3 regions of the Lysinibacillus sp. GJ-1 genome follow, and region 1 is predicted to be linked to each of the others. Evidence: a T-box and tRNA genes for the amino acid it is inferred to sense, from the RefSeq annotation. Region 1 holds a T-box; the other regions hold tRNA genes.
What was found. The T-box of region 1 lies ahead of LO754_RS16460 (valine--tRNA ligase). A T-box ahead of a tRNA ligase gene usually reads a tRNA of that ligase, here a tRNA-Val.
Positions count from the first base shown of each region.

Region 2: it has a tRNA-Val gene. The T-box ahead of LO754_RS16460 (valine--tRNA ligase) is inferred to sense a tRNA for this amino acid. The anticodon was not compared.
Region 3: it has a tRNA-Val gene. The T-box ahead of LO754_RS16460 (valine--tRNA ligase) is inferred to sense a tRNA for this amino acid. The anticodon was not compared.

Region 1 is NZ_CP088912.1:3,311,201-3,317,589, reverse strand. It holds gene hemB (porphobilinogen synthase) at 1-509, shown strand, start outside; gene hemL (glutamate-1-semialdehyde 2,1-aminomutase) at 509-1,801, shown strand; gene LO754_RS16475 (SRPBCC family protein) at 1,925-2,371, shown strand; gene LO754_RS16470 (hypothetical protein) at 2,513-3,193, shown strand; gene LO754_RS23885 (hypothetical protein) at 3,176-3,370, opposite strand; T-box leader at 3,475-3,796, shown strand; partial or broken gene LO754_RS16460 (valine--tRNA ligase) at 3,976-6,389, shown strand, end outside.
Region 2 is NZ_CP088912.1:3,664,412-3,670,800, forward strand. It holds gene dpaL (diaminopropionate ammonia-lyase) at 1-991, opposite strand, end outside; tRNA gene LO754_RS18055 (tRNA-Glu) at 1,161-1,232, opposite strand; tRNA gene LO754_RS18060 (tRNA-Ser) at 1,235-1,325, opposite strand; tRNA gene LO754_RS18065 (tRNA-Asn) at 1,339-1,415, opposite strand; tRNA gene LO754_RS18070 (tRNA-Ile) at 1,420-1,493, opposite strand; tRNA gene LO754_RS18075 (tRNA-Gly) at 1,496-1,569, opposite strand; tRNA gene LO754_RS18080 (tRNA-Phe) at 1,578-1,650, opposite strand; tRNA gene LO754_RS18085 (tRNA-Asp) at 1,679-1,754, opposite strand; tRNA gene LO754_RS18090 (tRNA-Met) at 1,758-1,832, opposite strand; tRNA gene LO754_RS18095 (tRNA-Ser) at 1,887-1,979, opposite strand; tRNA gene LO754_RS18100 (tRNA-Ile) at 1,995-2,071, opposite strand; tRNA gene LO754_RS18105 (tRNA-Met) at 2,079-2,152, opposite strand; tRNA gene LO754_RS18110 (tRNA-Pro) at 2,272-2,348, opposite strand; tRNA gene LO754_RS18115 (tRNA-Arg) at 2,358-2,434, opposite strand; tRNA gene LO754_RS18120 (tRNA-Gly) at 2,537-2,611, opposite strand; tRNA gene LO754_RS18125 (tRNA-Leu) at 2,660-2,744, opposite strand; tRNA gene LO754_RS18130 (tRNA-Lys) at 2,768-2,843, opposite strand; tRNA gene LO754_RS18135 (tRNA-Thr) at 2,850-2,925, opposite strand; tRNA gene LO754_RS18140 (tRNA-Val) at 2,929-3,004, opposite strand; rRNA gene rrf (5S ribosomal RNA) at 3,015-3,128, opposite strand; gene LO754_RS18150 (cysteine desulfurase family protein) at 3,719-4,804, opposite strand; gene nadB (L-aspartate oxidase) at 4,904-6,389, shown strand, end outside.
Region 3 is NZ_CP088912.1:222,910-229,298, reverse strand. It holds gene LO754_RS01100 (nitric oxide synthase oxygenase) at 1-226, opposite strand, end outside; tRNA gene LO754_RS01095 (tRNA-Glu) at 450-514, opposite strand; tRNA gene LO754_RS01090 (tRNA-Asn) at 519-595, opposite strand; tRNA gene LO754_RS01085 (tRNA-Ile) at 607-680, opposite strand; tRNA gene LO754_RS01080 (tRNA-Gly) at 683-756, opposite strand; tRNA gene LO754_RS01075 (tRNA-Phe) at 765-837, opposite strand; tRNA gene LO754_RS01070 (tRNA-Ser) at 844-935, opposite strand; tRNA gene LO754_RS01065 (tRNA-Pro) at 1,041-1,117, opposite strand; tRNA gene LO754_RS01060 (tRNA-Arg) at 1,127-1,203, opposite strand; tRNA gene LO754_RS01055 (tRNA-Leu) at 1,217-1,305, opposite strand; tRNA gene LO754_RS01050 (tRNA-Gly) at 1,311-1,385, opposite strand; tRNA gene LO754_RS01045 (tRNA-Leu) at 1,437-1,518, opposite strand; tRNA gene LO754_RS01040 (tRNA-Lys) at 1,527-1,599, opposite strand; tRNA gene LO754_RS01035 (tRNA-Gln) at 1,615-1,689, opposite strand; tRNA gene LO754_RS01030 (tRNA-His) at 1,701-1,776, opposite strand; tRNA gene LO754_RS01025 (tRNA-Trp) at 1,813-1,886, opposite strand; tRNA gene LO754_RS01020 (tRNA-Tyr) at 1,901-1,984, opposite strand; tRNA gene LO754_RS01015 (tRNA-Thr) at 1,991-2,066, opposite strand; tRNA gene LO754_RS01010 (tRNA-Asp) at 2,078-2,150, opposite strand; tRNA gene LO754_RS01005 (tRNA-Met) at 2,162-2,236, opposite strand; tRNA gene LO754_RS01000 (tRNA-Val) at 2,263-2,338, opposite strand; rRNA gene rrf (5S ribosomal RNA) at 2,352-2,467, opposite strand; rRNA gene LO754_RS00990 (23S ribosomal RNA) at 2,534-5,454, opposite strand; rRNA gene LO754_RS00985 (16S ribosomal RNA) at 5,762-6,389, opposite strand, start outside.

The DNA.
Region 1 (6,389 bases):
CAGGTGCAGATATTATTGCACCGTCAAATATGATGGATGGTTTTGTTGCTGCAATACGTACTGGTCTTGACGCAGCGGGCTTTGAAAATGTACCAATTATGTCCTATGCCGTAAAATATGCATCAAGCTATTACGGCCCTTTCCGTGATGCGGCTGATGGAGCACCACAATTTGGTGATCGTAAATCATACCAAATGGACCCATCCAATCGTATGGAAGCTTTCCGTGAAGCAGAATCTGATATTGAAGAAGGTGCGGATTTCTTAATCGTGAAGCCTGCCCTAAGCTATTTAGATATTATTCGAGATATGAAAAATAACTATACATTACCGATTGTTGCGTATAACGTTTCTGGTGAATATGCAATGATTAAAGCTGCAGCTATCAATGGTTGGATTGAAGAGAAAAAAGTAGTGCTTGAAACATTGCTAGGTATGAAACGAGCAGGCTCGGATCTAATTATCACTTATCATGCTAAAGATGTAGCACGTTGGTTGGAGGAGAAATAATGGCGCGTTCTTACGAAAAATCAAAACAAGCATATGCAGAAGCTATCAACTTAATGCCGGGTGGGGTTAGTAGTCCCGTACGTGCATTTAAATCAGTAAATATGGATCCTATATTTATGGAATCTGGTCATGGTGCAATAATTACAGACATCGATGGCAATGAATATATTGACTATGTACTATCATGGGGCTCTTTAATTTTAGGGCATACTCATCCGGAAGTTGTAAAAGCCATTGCTGAAACTGCAGCGAAAGGTTCTTCTTTTGGAGCTCCTAGTTATACAGAAAATCGTTTAGCTAAGCTAGTATTAGAACGTTTACCTGGCATGGAGATGATTCGCTTTGTATCATCAGGGACAGAAGCAACAATGTCTGCATTACGTGTAGCACGTGGTGTAACAGGTCGTGATAAAATTTTGAAATTTGAAGGCTCTTACCATGGTCATGGTGATTCATTATTGATAAAAGCTGGTTCAGGTGTGGCGACATTAGGCATACCTGATAGCCCTGGTGTACCTGCGGATATTGCGCGTAATACATTAACGGTGGCTTACAATGATTTAGAAGGTGCTAAACAAGTATTTGAAAAATTTGGTGCAGAGCTTGCGGCAGTAATTGTTGAGCCAGTGGCAGGGAATATGGGCGTTGTCCCACCACAGCCAGGTTTCCTAGAAGGCTTACGTGAATTAACAACAAAGCATGGTGCGCTGCTAATCTTTGATGAGGTTATGACAGGCTTCCGCGTTGACTATGGCTGTGCGCAAGGTTACTTTGCTGTAACACCAGATATGACAACGCTAGGGAAAGTAATTGGTGGCGGTCTACCTGTAGGTGCTTTCGCGGGTAAGAAGGAAGTTATGGAACAAGTAGCACCGGCTGGTCCAATTTATCAAGCTGGTACATTATCAGGTAATCCATTAGCAATGACAGCAGGCTATGAAACGTTATCCCGACTTGATGAAAACTCCTATGAGTATTTCAAAAAGTTAGGAGACCAACTAGAAGCAGGATTTAGAGCTGCAGCTACAAAGTACAATATTCCACATACGGTGAATCGCGCTGGCTCGATGATTGGTTTCTTCTTTACAAATGAAGATGTAATCGATTTTGCTTCAGCGAAAACGTCTGATTTACAATTATTTGCGGAATACTTCCGTTTAATGGCAGAAGAAGGTATTTTCTTACCGCCTTCCCAATTTGAAGGATTGTTTATTTCTACTGCACATACAGAGGAACATATCGCGAAAACGGTCGATGCTTTCCATAAAGTGTTTGCCCAATTAGCAAAATAAGTTATCTAAAGCCATCCATTGGGGTGGCTTTTTTTTGTCAAAATTAAAACTTTCAGCATAGCCAAATAGTGGGCGTTTTAGTTTATAATAGAGCTATTCAGAAAAGAAAGTAGTGGTTTTAAAATGGCAACAGGCACACATACAGTAGAAGTACCCGTAGCAATTGAACATGTTTGGGAATTCGTTAGTGACATGGAAAAATGGGCAAAGCTTGTCCCAGGTTATAATGCACATACGATGATAGATGATAAACACTCTACGTGGACATTTAAAGGTAATGTTGGTGTACTGAAAAAAACGGTAGAAGTAGAGATTACAATTTTAGAGTGGGCAGCACCTTCAAAGGTAACTTTTGAATTAAAAGGCCTATCAGATAATTTTACAGGAAATGGCTATTTCTTAGCTGAAAGCATTGATGCAAACAATACAAAAATGACAGGCTTTTTAGAAGTTACAGCAGGAGGTTTAGCTGGTCCTGTATTAAATCCAATCTTCAAGCCAATCGTTCCAAAAGCTACACAAATGTTGACAGATCGCGTAGCAAATAAAATTAAAATGGTAAACGTTTAAGCGTAAAAGCATGCCTGATTTTTATTCAGGCATGCTTTTTTTATGGTAAAAATCTTGTAACCATCGTTGTCTAGCATACATTTCGATTGCAATTCATATGATGCTAAGGGAGGGATTATTATCGAACAGAAAACTTGGAATATGCGTGAAACATTTTGTTTTCCGGGATATGGTTGCCCAACAGAAATTGCGGCTGTGCAGATAAAGCCACAATGGCAATCGATGCAATTAGAAGACTCGTTAAGATTAAATGGTATTTATCATATCACAGCGCATGTACGCTTTGATTTTCAAGACATGCAAACATTCATGGATGCCGAAGATTTAATCAGTATTGATGCACTCGATATTCAAGGAGATACTGGCTATTTTGAATATGCAGTCCCATTAAATGTTGATTTACCAAAAGAGGCAGCGATTGAGGACTTAATGGTGAAAGACATTCGTCCAATACTGTCCAATCAAATGTGTCAACTTGAATGGACAGTGACGAGTACATTTCGTAGTGAAGCATTACCAATGCCAGCAGTAGAAAAAATCGATGCTGTTGAGGAACAGGTTGTTGTAGCCAAGACGCAACTTCCAATAGAGGAGTCTACGTTTATTGAGCAAACTGTCCAAGTAATGAAACCGACACCTGTAGAAGCATCAGCCAAAGCTAAACAATCGGTACCGGCGGAACAAAAAATTGTGCTTAGAGAATCTTCCAGTCACTCTGCTGTGCGCGAATCAAGTTCCTGGAATGAAGTAGAAACAATGATTTGGGATTTAACAGAAGACTATACTCCGCTCAAAGTTCGTGTATCAAATGATATCTTTTAAAAGTAAATAGCATAGAAGTAGTAAAAGTAATAAGATGATAAGATCGCCAGAAGTTGGGATGATGATAACACGGATAAACTGAAAACCACAAATCGGTACAATAATTGTTCTACAATAAAATCGGAATTGTCGTAGCCAAGGTGGTAAAAGCCAAGGGTTATACTTACGTCGTCGCATATGAATAGTCACTTCCTTTTCTATTTACTTTTTAAGACTAGCTGAAATTAACTAAATCACTTGAAAAAATAGATGAATTTGCGGTACAATGTGGAAAGCTGAATATGGATGCTATGACAGGGAAGAGTAAATTATTTGTGCATTTATAGAGAGGAAACGGTAGCTGAAAAGTTTCTATTTGTACGTAATCGAACGTAGCCCTCGAGCAGCTTTAGTGAACTAATAGTAGTTAAAGCCGGTTAAACACCGTTAACGAATTGAGAGCCAGCTGTAATAAGCTTAAGACATCCAGCATGAATCCTTACTTCTAATGTATAAGGGCATTTAAAGTGCACTAATATGAGAAATAGTGATGTGCGAGAGTGCTTATCTTACTCTGCTGGAATTAAAGGTGGTACCGCGAACTTAAACTCCTTCGTCCTTTTGTTGACGATAGGAGTTTTTTTATTTGCTAAAAAGATGTATGCATTTTATTAGCGAATAATCCAAAGGCATTTGTCACTGATTTATTTGGTGTGAATACACTGGTAAATCAAGACGAGTAATTATGAAGCTTGCCTAAGCGCATAAATGTCAAAAATTATTTCACAACAGGAGGAGTCAATATGACAGAAAACATTTCAATGCCGACGAAATACGATCCGCAGTCTATTGAAACGGGTCGCTATGAATGGTGGCTACAAGGTAAATTTTTCGAAGCACAACCTGAAAGCGGGAAGGAACCCTATTCAATCGTCATTCCACCACCGAACGTAACAGGAAAATTGCATCTTGGTCATGCATGGGATACAACATTACAAGATATTTTAATTCGTATGAAGCGTATGCAAGGTTATGATGCACTTTGGTTACCAGGAATGGACCATGCAGGTATTGCTACACAAGCAAAAGTAGAAGCAAAACTACGTGAAGATAATATTACACGTTATGATTTGGGACGTGAAAAATTCCTAGAAAAAACTTGGGAATGGAAAGAGGAGTACGCTGGGCATATTCGCGCGCAATGGGCGAAGCTTTACTTTGCATTAGACTACTCTCGTGAACGTTTTACACTCGATAAAGGTTTATCGGATGCCGTTAAAACGGTTTTCGTGCAATTATATGAAAAAGGCTTAATTTATCGTGGGGAGCGTATCATTAACTGGGACCCAGCAGCAAAAACAGCCTTATCGGATATTGAAGTTATCTATCAGGATGTACAAGGTGCATTCTATCATATGAAGTACCCATTAGCAGATGGTTCTGGCTATGTGGAAGTTGCAACGACACGTCCTGAAACAATGCTTGGGGACTCTGGTGTAGCAGTTCACCCGAAAGATGAGCGTTACCAACATTTAATCGGTAAAACGGTTATTTTACCAATCGTGGGCCGTGAAATTCCTATCGTAGCAGATGATTACGTTGATATGGAATTCGGTACAGGTGTAGTAAAAATGACACCAGCTCATGACCCGAACGACTTTGAAGTTGGTAATCGTCATAACTTAGAACGTATTCTGGTAATGAACGAAGATGGCACAATGAATGAACTTGCGGGTAAATACAATGGTATGGATCGTTTTGAATGCCGTAAGCAAATTGTTGCCGATTTACAAGAAGCAGGTGTCCTAATCAATATTGAAGAGCATATGCACTCTGTAGGACATTCTGAACGTTCTGGTGCAGTTGTAGAACCTTATCTTTCCGCACAATGGTTCGTTAAAATGCAACCACTTGCAGATGCCTCTTTAGAACTGCAAAAAGACGAGGAAGGTAAAGTTCACTTCGTTCCATCACGTTTTGAAAACACATATTCTCGTTGGATGGAAAATATCCGTGACTGGTGTATCTCTCGCCAATTATGGTGGGGACACCAAATTCCTGCATGGTATCACAATGAAACAGGTGAAATTTACGTAGGTAAAGAAGCGCCTGCAGACGCAGAAAATTGGACACAGGATGAAGATGTGTTAGATACATGGTTCTCATCAGCACTATAGCCATTTTCTACAATGGGTTGGTATGACGAGGCAAATGAAGAATATCAACGTTACTATCCAACAAGTACGCTTGTAACAGGATACGATATTATTTTCTTCTGGGTATCTCGTATGATTTTCCAAGGTATTGAATTTACTGGACAACGCCCATTCAAAGATGTATTAATCCACGGATTGGTACGTGATGGCGAAGGACGTAAGATGAGTAAATCACTTGGTAATGGTGTGGACCCAATGGATGTTATTGAGAAATACGGAGCGGATTCACTGCGTTATTTCTTAGCAACAGGTTCATCTCCAGGCCAAGATTTACGATATACAACGGAAAAAGTAGAATCTGTTTGGAACTTTGCTAATAAAATTTGGAATGCTTCCCGTTTCGCACTTATGAACATGGATGGAATGACATATGATGAAATCGACTTAACTGGTGAAAAATCAGTAGCCGATAAATGGATTTTAACGCGCTTGAATGAAACAATTGAACGTGTGACTTCATTAGCAGAACGTTATGAGTTTGGTGAAGTAGGTCGTGAACTATATAATTTCATTTGGGATGATTTCTGTTCTTGGTATATTGAAATGGCGAAACTACCGCTGAATGGTGAAGATGAGGCTGCTAAGAAAACAACTCGATCTATACTAGCTTACGTATTAGACCAAACAATGCGTCTATTACATCCGTTTATGCCATTCATCACAGAAGAAATTTGGCAACATTTACCTCATGAAGGTGAGTCAATTACAGTGGCAGCATACTGTGCGTACGGATCTTCACTTTGCTGAAGAAGCAGACAATATGAAGCTCCTTATGGATATTATACGTTCGGTGCGTAATATTCGTGCGGAAGTTAACACACCTATGAGCAAAAAAGTACCGTTGTTCATTTCTGCTAAAGATAGTGCAACAGTTGCTACTCTTGAAGCGAATAAAGCCTACTTAGAAAAATTCTGTAATCCTGAGCCGTTAACAATTGGTGAAGGCTTAGAGGCTCCGAGTCAATCAATGACGGCAGTAGTAACGGGAGCAGAGCTATTCT
Region 2 (6,389 bases), 350 kb from region 1:
AGACACGCATACCCGTTGCAGCTACTCTCTCACTACAACTAATACTTACCTTTGTATATGTTTTTAAAATATCCCAAGCGATAGGATTAGGCTCCCCACATGCTAAGCCAGCCATAATGGTTTGCATTTCTCCACCGACAGTAACAAACTGTCCAGTACCTCGGTTAAAACTCTCATAGAAGCAATTAGCTGCATCAGGTTCAATTAAAACAAATGTTAGTTGTTGTCCATAATATTGTTGTAAAAAAGCGACAATAGCTCCTGCAAATGAACCTACACCTGCCTGTAAAAATACATGGGTCGGTGCTTCTTGCAGATGGTCAACAATCTCTTTTGCCAATGTTGTATAGCCTTGCATAATCCATAATGGAATCTCTTCGTACCCTTCCCACATTGTATCCTGTATCACTATCCAGCCATTATCCTCTGCAAGCTGTGAGGTATACCTTACCGTTTCATCATAATTCATTGAAGTGATTTCTGCATATGCGCCCTCATTTTTAATATTTTGCAAGCGCTCTTCCGCACTACCAGCAGGCATATAAATTCGCGCCTTACAGCCAAGTTCCCTTGCTGCCCAAGCAACCCCGCGCCCATGATTGCCATCTGTCGTTGAAATAAAGGTACAGTCGCCTAATTTTTCTTTCACTTCAGGTAGTTTTAATTGTTCAAAAGACAATTCATCAATATTTTGATCTAGCAATTTCGCAACATATTTGCCAATCGCATAAATACCACCTAACACCTTAAACGCATTTAAACCAAAGCGATAGGATTCATCTTTAACAAAAATCTTACTGACCCCGAGATGCATTGCTAAAGCATCTAAATCATGTATAGGTGTTTTTTCAAAATTTTCATATGTATGATGGAATCTTTCCACACAATTAACCTGTTCTACTGTAAAATTTTGCAGTAAATCTTTACATTGTTGTAAGTTCTCTTGCAAAAGATATTGCCGATTATACACCCATCTTAAATTTTCGCTCATTCGTATGATCCCCCTTTATAATTGCTTATACCTATATTACCTAATATTGCTATTAAAGAGAATCATCATTGTATTCATAAATAGACAATGGGAAACGATGCACTCTCAATTTTTCAATCTAGCAAAAAAAACGCAGTAAATGTGTAATCACATTTACTGCGTTTTAGTATGACCCCTACGGGATTCGAACCCGTGTTACCGCCGTGAAAGGGCGGTGTCTTAACCACTTGACCAAAGGGCCAATGGCGGAGAAGGAGGGATTTGAACCCTCGCGCCGGTTACCCGACCTACACCCTTAGCAGGGGCGCCTCTTCAGCCTCTTGAGTACTTCCCCATAAATAAAAAAATGGCTCCGAAGGCAGGACTCGAACCTGCGACAACCTGATTAACAGTCAGGTGCTACTACCAACTGAGCTACTTCGGAATAATGGTGGTAAATGGACTCGAACCATCGACCTCACGCTTATCAGGCGTGCGCTCTAACCAGCTGAGCTATAGGCCCATTGGAGCGGGTGATGGGAATCGAACCCACGACATCAGCTTGGAAGGCTGAGGTTTTACCATTAAACTACACCCGCGTATATGATGGGTCAGGACGGAATCGAACCGCCGACACTTAGAGCTTCAATCTAATGCTCTACCAACTGAGCTACTGACCCATATACTTTTACTGAACCTATTTTAAAATGGCGGTCCCGACCGGGATCGAACCGGCGATCTCCTGCGTGACAGGCAGGCATGTTAACCGCTACACCACGGGACCACTTGGTTGCGGGGGCTGGATTTGAACCAACGACCTTCGGGTTATGAGCCCGACGAGCTACCACTGCTCCACCCCGCGATAATATGTTTATTCACTTCGAGTTTTTTGTACACCATTTACTAAAATTAAAACTGGAGGAGGTAGAGGGATTCGAACCCCCGCGCGGTGTTACCCGCCTGTCGGTTTTCAAGACCGATCCCTTCAGCCAGACTTGGGTATACCTCCGTACTATTATATAAATGGTGGACCTTGCAGGACTCGAACCTGCGACCGGACGGTTATGAGCCGTCTGCTCTAACCAACTGAGCTAAAGGTCCTTTAAGATGGCGGCAGAGGGGATCGAACCCCCGACCTTACGGGTATGAACCGTACGCTCTAGCCAGCTGAGCTACGCCGCCAGGATCTTTATACTGGTTATAAATTATGGTGGAGCCTAGCGGGATCGAACCGCTGACCTCCTGCGTGCAAGGCAGGCGCTCTCCCAGCTGAGCTACCATAAATTACAGATTTTTGGAAATGGTCGGGAAGACAGGATTCGAACCTGCGACCCCTTGGTCCCAAACCAAGTGCTCTACCAAGCTGAGCTACTTCCCGTTCATTTATTGGCGCGCCCGGCAGGAGTCGAACCCACAACCTTCTGATCCGTAGTCAGACGCTCTATCCAATTGAGCTACGGGCGCTTGATAAAAAATGGTGCCGAGGGGAATCGAACCGGCACGGTAGTCACCTACCGCAGGATTTTAAGTCCTGTGCGTCTGCCAGTTCCGCCACCCCGGCACATTTGGAGCGGAAGACGAGGTTCGAACTCGCGACCCCCACCTTGGCAAGGTGGTGTTCTACCACTGAACTACTTCCGCATGTGCATAAGATTATTTATCCTGGCAATTATATAAATTCAAATAAAATGGTGCGGGTGAAGGGAGTCGAACCCCCACGCCTCGCGGCGCTAGATCCTAAGTCTAGTGCGTCTGCCAATTCCGCCACACCCGCATTTTATTGTTGGCAATTAAAAATGGTGAGCCATGAAGGACTCGAACCTTCGACCCTCTGATTAAAAGTCAGATGCTCTACCAACTGAGCTAATGGCTCAAAAAATGGTGCCGGCTATAGGAATCGAACCCACGACCTACTGATTACAAGTCAGTTGCTCTACCTGCTGAGCTAAACCGGCATATGGTGGAGGATGACGGGCTCGAACCGCCGACCCTCTGCTTGTAAGGCAGATGCTCTCCCAGCTGAGCTAATCCTCCTGGGTATTATGCCTAGCGACGTCCTACTCTCACAGGGGAAGCCCCAACTACCATCGGCGCTAAAGAGCTTAACTTCCGTGTTCGGTATGGGAACGGGTGTGACCTCTTTGCCATCATCACTAGACTATATTTCGACTTTCAATACAAAGTATTACTGCATTAGCTTTATGCGTTCGGTCAGTTGCGTACTAGAGTAAGCTTCTTCCTTCTCTCAACCGCTTTTGCGAATAGCTTTTATCTCGAAACTCTTATGTATTTCGTTTTGAAGTTGTTTACCTGTCCTTCAAGACAAGAATTATTGTATAACGTTTATCTAGAGAATGCAACACTTTTTTATAAAAAAAAGAAATTATTACTTTTTAAAGATATTTTTGTTATGTGAGAGAATTTATCGCTCTGCTAACCATTATAGCAATTGTTTTTCCAAAAGAAAACATTTTATTTACACAAATCAATAAAATAGTTAAATTGTCGACAAAGAGATGTATATTTTTAACGAACGCTACTACTGTTTCTTTAATGGTGTGCTCGTTTGCATCGCTATGGAAGAGGTAGCTTTTACGCCTTTGCAACAATAAAATTATAGATGGCTTTTGCAGTTATCACTTAAAGCCCATGCTTACGTCAAGAAGCAATTTATTAGAACAAAGAAGCCTTTAATTTTTACAGGAAGTGATTTATCAGAAAAATTAAAGGCTTTTTTCAATACCTAATTTATTTTAGAATGTTAGACAATGCAAAGGTTAATTGATCAATTTCTTCAAATGTTGTTGTTGGTCCAAATGATATTCTAAAAAACTGTCGTGCTTCCTCCATTGTATAACCCATTGATATAATTGCTTTTGTGCCAGATTCACTGTGTATATCACAAGCACTACCAGTTGAAATACAAATACCGGCTTCGTTTAATTTGAGTAACACGTATTGCCCTTCCACTTTGTCCATCATCAAACCACATATATTAGGTAGTTGCCTCACACACTTAATTAATCGACAAGTTGGTGGTAAATGGCTTTGTAGATATTGACGCAACAATTCATAATGTTGACGCTCAAAATGATAGTTTTCAATGGCTGACGCAAAAGCCACAATGGCAGGTGTATCTAATGTTCCACCACGTAAACCACGTTCATGTGTTACGCCGGGTGTTAAAGACGGCACTCGAATTTGAGGATTTACAAATATTGCCCCACATCCTTTTGGTCCTCCTATTTTATGGGCAGAAATGGTAATTGCATCTACATTTGCACAAAAAGAAGTAGTTGGTAGCTTACAAAAGGACTGTACACAATCTACATGAAAAAATATATTTTGACTGTTTGCTATTAAAGCAATTTCTTCCACTGGTTGGATAGAGCCTATTTCAGAATTTACATGTTGAATTGTTATTAATGCTGTATCCTCTTTTATAGCCTCTCGTACCTGATTGACTTGAATACACCCATCCAGTTGTAAAGGTAATTTTGTAACGGAATAACCCATTTTCTCAAGTGTATTCAATGCTGCATGGACAGACGTATGCTCAGCTTGCGATGAAATTATATGCTTGCCTTTTTTTGAAGCTAAAGCCAGTGATAAAATCGATAGTAAATTCCCTTCTGTTCCGCTTCCAGTAAAAATAATCCCATCACTTTTAACGCCGAGTTTTCTTGCTACGATAGCTCTCGCCTGTTCTACAAAGTAATTTGCTTGTCCTCCTAAATCATGCAAACTTGCACTATTTCCATAATAACGTTTTGCCACTTCACAATAAGCTTCAAGTGCTTTATTCGACATTGGAGATGTTGCTGCATAATCCATGTAAATCATCTAATTCTCCCTTTCTAGTCATCAAGTCTTGTTTTCCTTTTTATTTTATGTAAAGATATGTGTCAAGACAACTGTAAAGAAGGTAGACCTATGGATGTAAAGACAGACATACTCATTATTGGTAGTGGCATTGCATCACTTCAAGCAGCACGACTACTTGGACAGTATTTTCAAGTACAGATTGTTACGAAATCCTCTGTTAAAATGAGTAGCTCTTATCGTGCACAAGGAGGCATAGCTGCCGTTACTAGTCCTGAAGATCATACAAATTTGCATATTGCTGATACATTAGCTGCCGGTGAATACCATCACGAGAAAAAATTTGTTGAAACACTTATAAAAGATGGTTCTACCATTATGAGGAAATTTCTCTTAGAGGGATTGCCCATCGATCGGCAAGAAACCGGTGAACCGGCACTTGGCTTAGAAGGAGCCCATAGTCATCATCGTATTTTACATGCTGGGGGCGATAGGACTGGTCAAATATTGATTGATTACTTACTTAAACACCTACCGTCAAATATTTCTATTCATTGCAATGAATTGGCTTTTGAATTGATGTTAAACAGCAATGGCGAGTGTATTGGCGTCATGACAAAGGGTGAAGAAGGATTAAAACGTTACTTTGCCCATCATGTCATTCTTGCTACAGGTGGTGCAGGTGCTCTTTATCCAAGCACTTCTAACTATGCAACGAATACGGGAGATGGTATTGCATTAGCATATCGCGCAGGCGCTGCCATCAGTGATATGGAATTTATGCAATTTCATCCAAGTTTATTATGGTGTGATGGCGAGGCTAAAGGATTGGTCTCTGAAGCTGTTCGAGGCGCTGGAGGTATTTTTGTTAATGCACAGCGTGAACCTATTATGACAGGTGTACATCCACTGCTAGATTTAGCACCACGTCATGTTACTGCCCACACATTATATACAAAGCGCGCATCTGGGCAAGAAACATTTATTGATATTACAAACATTCAGCACTTTGAAGAGAAATTCCCTACGATTACAAAACTTTGCATTGACAACGGTATTGATTTACAAAATGGCCAAATCCCTGTAGCACCAGGAAGTCATTTCTTAATGGGCGGCGTTATAGCTGATGACATGGGAAGAACTACGATTGGAAACCTATATGCTGTCGGCGAAGTTGCTTGTACGGGCGTTCATGGTGCAAATCGTTTAGCAAGCAATTCATTACTGGAAGGCATCACATTCGGCCAAAAGATGGCTCAATATATCATACAAACTGGTTGCAACCAAACGAATTTCACGCTTGCTGCTGCAAACTATCAACAGTCGATGCCCCCATTATTACCGAAAGAACAATTACAACAAACAATGATGCATACATTAGGCATCGTGCGAAACCCTATCGATATGCAACTTTTTGTAGAGCAATTGCCTTCATTACAAGATTTACTTCAAGTGAATGTGATGAATTTCAATGCACAGCACCTTGAACTCTACATGATGCATATTGTTGCTTCGCTGATGGGGCATGCAGCTCTTACACGAACAGAAACTCGTGGCGCTCATATTCGCAACGATACGCCTAACAGTGAAACAGACT
Region 3 (6,389 bases), 1.6 Mb from region 1:
AAACCTCACGAGCATCCTCAACATGAAGTGATTGCCAAAATAATCTCCCAATACATTTATTACTATTACGCCATGCTACTCTTGCGCCAAAAGTAAGCTCTTCCGTTGTAGGAATATATGCTCCCTCTGTGACAACTTGCTGTAATCTATTTGTAAGCCATTGTTCTGACTCATTTTGTTCCAATTGATAAAGTGCTAAAAAACGTTGTACCTCTTGTAAATTCATATCGTTTTCCTCCATCTATCCCCATATTAGATGAACAGCATACAATTCACCACGAAAAAATCCGTAAGAAAACATACATCTTTTATATATGAAATACTTTGTTCAAATTTAAAACGGCAAATTAAAAGTTAGATGATTTACACAATACTTAATGCCTTAATGACAATAATTAAATGCTTAAAAAACAAAAAAAAGCATGTAGCAAAATTTGCTACATGCTTGATGACCTACGGGATTCGAACCCGTGTTACCGCCGTGAAAGGGCGGTGTCTTAACCGCTTGACCAAGGTAGTGGCTCCGAAGGCAGGACTCGAACCTGCGACAACCTGATTAACAGTCAGGTGCTACTACCAACTGAGCTACTTCGGAATAATTTTAAAATGGTATAAATGGACTCGAACCATCGACCTCACGCTTATCAGGCGTGCGCTCTAACCAGCTGAGCTATAGACCTCTTGGAGCGGGTGATGAGAATCGAACTCACGACATCAGCTTGGAAGGCTGAGGTTTTACCATTAAACTACACCCGCAAAAATGATGGGTCAGGACGGAATCGAACCGCCGACACTTAGAGCTTCAATCTAATGCTCTACCAACTGAGCTACTGACCCGGAAAATGGAGGAGGTAGAGGGATTCGAACCCCGCGCGGTGTTACCCGCCTGTCGGTTTTCAAGACCGATCCCTTCAGCCAGACTTGGGTATACCTCCGGAATAAAACAATTATGGTGGAGCCTAGCGGGATCGAACCGCTGACCTCCTGCGTGCAAGGCAGGCGCTCTCCCAGCTGAGCTAAGGCCCTATTTGTTAAAAAGATGGTCGGAATGACAGGATTCGAACCTACGACCCCTTGGTCCCAAACCAAGTGCTCTACCAAGCTGAGCTACATTCCGTTCATTTATTGGCGCGCCCGGCAGGAGTCGAACCCACAACCTTCTGATCCGTAGTCAGACGCTCTATCCAATTGAGCTACGGGCGCTAAATATTAAAAATGGTGCCGAGGGCCGGAATCGAACCGGCACGGTAGTCACCTACCGCAGGATTTTAAGTCCTGTGCGTCTGCCAGTTCCGCCACCCCGGCACATTTGGAGCGGAAGACGAGGTTCGAACTCGCGACCCCCACCTTGGCAAGGTGGTGTTCTACCACTGAACTACTTCCGCATGTGCATAAGATTATTTATCCTGGCAATTATAAATTTAAAATATAGATGATGCGGGTGAAGGGAGTCGAACCCCCACGCCTTGCGGCGCTAGATCCTAAGTCTAGTGCGTCTGCCAATTCCGCCACACCCGCAAATATGATGAGCCATGAAGGACTCGAACCTTCGACCCTCTGATTAAAAGTCAGATGCTCTACCAACTGAGCTAATGGCTCATATTAAGAAATAAATGGCTGGGGTACTAGGATTCGAACCTAGGCATGACGGAATCAAAATCCGTTGCCTTACCGCTTGGCTATACCCCAATATTTTATTATGGGGCGACTGATGGGAATCGAACCCACGAATGTCGGAACCACAATCCGATGCGTTAACCACTTCGCCACAACCGCCATATGTAATATAACAGTAGTCTAACCTAAAAAATTTGGCAGGGGCAGTAGGAATCGAACCCACACCAAAGGTTTTGGAGACCTCTATTCTACCGTTGAACTATGCCCCTATTGAATAAAGAGCTGGTGGAGGGGGACGGATTCGAACCGCCGAACCCTAAGGAGCGGATTTACAGTCCGCCGCGTTTAGCCACTTCGCTACCCCTCCAAGGGATGGTGCCGGCGATAGGAGTCGAACCCACGACCTACTGATTACAAGTCAGTTGCTCTACCAACTGAGCTACACCGGCACAAATAAGGACGGTCCCGACCGGGATCGAACCGGCGATCTCCTGCGTGACAGGCAGGCATGTTAACCGCTACACCACGGGACCTTAATTTTATTTGGTTGCGGAGACAGGATTTGAACCTGTGACCTTCGGGTTATGAGCCCGACGAGCTACCACTGCTCCACCCCGCGATAATAGTACTTTCATAATAAATAAATGGTGGAGGATGACGGGCTCGAACCGCCGACCCTCTGCTTGTAAGGCAGATGCTCTCCCAGCTGAGCTAATCCTCCACATAAAAAATAAGCGAAGCGACGTCCTACTCTCACAGGGGGAAGCCCCCAACTACCATCGGCGCTAAAGAGCTTAACTTCCGTGTTCGGTATGGGAACGGGTGTGACCTCTTTGCCATCATCACTTCACTTATTCAGTTGAAAGAACTCGTTCTCTCAAAACTGGATAAACGTTCATTGAATGTTTCAAACTTTTTGGTTAAGTCCTCGATCGATTAGTATTCGTCAGCTCCATGTGTCACCACACTTCCACCTCGAACCTATCTACCTCATCGTCTTTGAGGGATCTTACTTACTTGCGTAATGGGAAATCTCATCTTGAGGGGGCTTCATGCTTAGATGCTTTCAGCACTTATCCCGTCCACACATAGCTACCCAGCGATGCCTTTGGCAAGACAACTGGTACACCAGCGGTGTGTCCATCCCGGTCCTCTCGTACTAAGGACAGCTCCTCTCAAATTTCCTACGCCCACGACGGATAGGGACCGAACTGTCTCACGACGTTCTGAACCCAGCTCGCGTACCGCTTTAATGGGCGAACAGCCCAACCCTTGGGACCGACTACAGCCCCAGGATGCGATGAGCCGACATCGAGGTGCCAAACCTCCCCGTCGATGTGGACTCTTGGGGAGATAAGCCTGTTATCCCCGGGGTAGCTTTTATCCGTTGAGCGATGGTACTTCCATGCGGAACCACCGGATCACTAAGCCCGTCTTTCGACCCTGCTCGACTTGTAGGTCTCGCAGTCAAGCTCCCTTGTGCCTTTACACTCTACGAATGATTTCCAACCATTCTGAGGGAACCTTTGGGCGCCTCCGTTACCTTTTAGGAGGCGACCGCCCCAGTCAAACTGTCCGCCTGACACTGTCTCCTGCCCCGCTAAGGGGCATGGGTTAGAATTTCAATACAACCAGGGTAGTATCCCACCGACGCCTCCTTCGAAGCTGGCGCTCCGAGATCTCTGGCTCCTACCTATCCTGTACAAGTTGTACCAAAATTCAATATCAGGCTACAGTAAAGCTCCACGGGGTCTTTCCGTCCTGTCGCGGGTAACCTGCATCTTCACAGGTACTATAATTTCACCGAGTCTCTCGTTGAGACAGTGCCCAGATCGTTACGCCTTTCGTGCGGGTCGGAACTTACCCGACAAGGAATTTCGCTACCTTAGGACCGTTATAGTTACGGCCGCCGTTTACTGGGGCTTCAATTCGCAGCTTCGCTTGCGCTAACCACTCCTCTTAACCTTCCAGCACCGGGCAGGCGTCAGCCCCTATACGTCACCTTACGGTTTTGCAGAGACCTGTGTTTTTGCTAAACAGTCGCCTGCCTATTCACTGCGGCTCTCATGCGCTTGCACGCTCAAGAGCACCCCTTCTCCCGAAGTTACGGGGTCATTTTGCCGAGTTCCTTAACGAGAGTTCTCTCGCACACCTTAGGATTCTCTCCTCGACTACCTGTGTCGGTTTGCGGTACGGGCACCTCTCACCTCGATAGAGGCTTTTCTTGGCAGTGTGAAATCAGGAACTTCGTCCATACGGACTCGCCATCACAGCTCAACGTTACAGTGTGCGGATTTGCCTACACACACGCCTTACTGCTTGGACGCGCACAACCAACGGCGCGCTTACCCTATCCTACTGCGTCCCCCCATTTCTCAAACGGTGAGGAGGTGGTACAGGAATATCAACCTGTTGTCCATCGCCTACGCCTATCGGCCTCGGCTTAGGTCCCGACTAACCCTGAGCGGACGAGCCTTCCTCAGGAAACCTTAGTCATACGGTGGACGGGATTCTCACCCGTCTTTCGCTACTCATACCGGCATTCTCACTTCTAAGCGCTCCACCAGTCCTTCCGGTCTGACTTCAACGCACTTAGAACGCTCTCCTACCACTGACATCGTAGATGTCAATCCACAGCTTCGGTGAATCGTTTAGCCCCGATACATTTTCGGCGCAGCGTCACTCGACCAGTGAGCTATTACGCACTCTTTAAATGATGGCTGCTTCTAAGCCAACATCCTGGTTGTCTGTGCAACGCCACATCCTTTTCCACTTAACGATTACTTTGGGACCTTAGCTGGTGGTCTGGGCTGTTTCCCTTTTGACTACGGATCTTATCACTCGCAGTCTGACTCCCGTGTATAAATATCTGGCATTCGGAGTTTGTCTGAATTCGGTAAACCGGGATACCCCTAGTCCAAACAGTGCTCTACCTCCAGTATTCTCATCACGAGGCTAGCCCTAAAGCTATTTCGGAGAGAACCAGCTATCTCCAAGTTCGATTGGAATTTCTCCGCTACCCACACCTCATCCCCGCACTTTTCAACGTGCGTGGGTTCGGCCTCCAGTAAGTGTTACCTCACCTTCACCCTGGACATGGGTAGATCACCTGGTTTCGGGTCTACGACCACGTACTAATTCGCCCTATTCAGACTCGCTTTCGCTGCGGCTCCGCCTTCTAAAGCTTAACCTCGCACGTAATCGTAACTCGCCGGTTCATTCTACAAAAGGCACGCTATCACCCATTAACGGGCTCTAACTACTTGTAGGCACACGGTTTCAGGATCTCTTTCACTCCCCTTCCGGGGTGCTTTTCACCTTTCCCTCACGGTACTGGTTCACTATCGGTCACTAGGTAGTATTTAGCCTTGGGAGATGGTCCTCCCGGATTCCGACGGAATTTCACGTGTTCCGCCGTACTCAGGATCCACTCTGGAGGGAACGAACTTTCGACTACAGGGCTTTTACCTGCTCTGGCGGACCTTTCCAAGTCGCTTCATCTAACTCATTCCTTTGTAACTCCGTATAGAGTGTCCTACAACCCCAAGAGGCAAGCCTCTTGGTTTGGGCTCTTCCCGTTTCGCTCGCCGCTACTCAGGGAATCGATTTTTCTTTCTCTTCCTCCAGGTACTTAGATGTTTCAGTTCCCTGGGTCTGCCTTCAAGACGCTATGTATTCACGTCAAGATACTACGCGATTAAACGTAGTGGGTTCCCCCATTCGGAAATCTCCGGATCAAAGCTCACTTACAGCTCCCCGAAGCATATCGGTGTTAGTGCCGTCCTTCTTCGGCTCCTAGTGCCAAGGCATTCGCCGTGCGCCCTTAATAACTTAACCTATCGGCTTCCAATCCACTGCGCATTTCGTTGTCAGCTTCTCTCGTTCAATCAGTCACGTACGTAAGTACGCTCCTTCATTCACTCGTTCGCTTCCTAGAACTGCTTGTGTCTTGAAACCCTATTTAGTTATTAAGCCTAAAAAACTTAATTAAAAAATAAATGTGTTTGTTACAATTTCAATGTCGTTTTATCCAGTTTTCAAAGAACAAATTTTGAAGTGTTTCATTCAGAAGAATGAACCTTCAAAACTGAACGCAAAACGTAATCTTACAAACCCAAGGTTTGTATTCCGAAAATATCCTTAGAAAGGAGGTGATCCAGCCGCACCTTCCGATACGGCTACCTTGTTACGACTTCACCCCAATCATCTATCCCACCTTCGGCGGCTGGCTCCAAAAGGTTACCTCACCGACTTCGGGTGTTACAAACTCTCGTGGTGTGACGGGCGGTGTGTACAAGGCCGGGAACGTATTCACCGCGGCATGCTGATCCGCGATTACTAGCGATTCCGGCTTCATGTAGGCGAGTTGCAGCCTACAATCCGAACTGAGAACGACTTTATCGGATTAGCTCCCTCTCGCGAGTTGGCAACCGTTTGTATCGTCCATTGTAGCACGTGTGTAGCCCAGGTCATAAGGGGCATGATGATTTGACGTCATCCCCACCTTCCTCCGGTTTGTCACCGGCAGTCACCTTAGAGTGCCCAACTAAATGATGGCAACTAAGATCAAGGGTTGCGCTCGTTGCGGGACTTAACCCAACATCTCACGACACGAGCTGACGACAACCATGCACCACCTGTCACCGTTGTCCCCGAAGGGAAAACCATATCTCTACAGTGGTCAACGGGATGTCAAGACCTGGTAAGGTTCTTCGCGTTGCTTCGAATTAAACCACATGCTCCACCGCTTGTGCCCGTCAATTCCTTTGAGT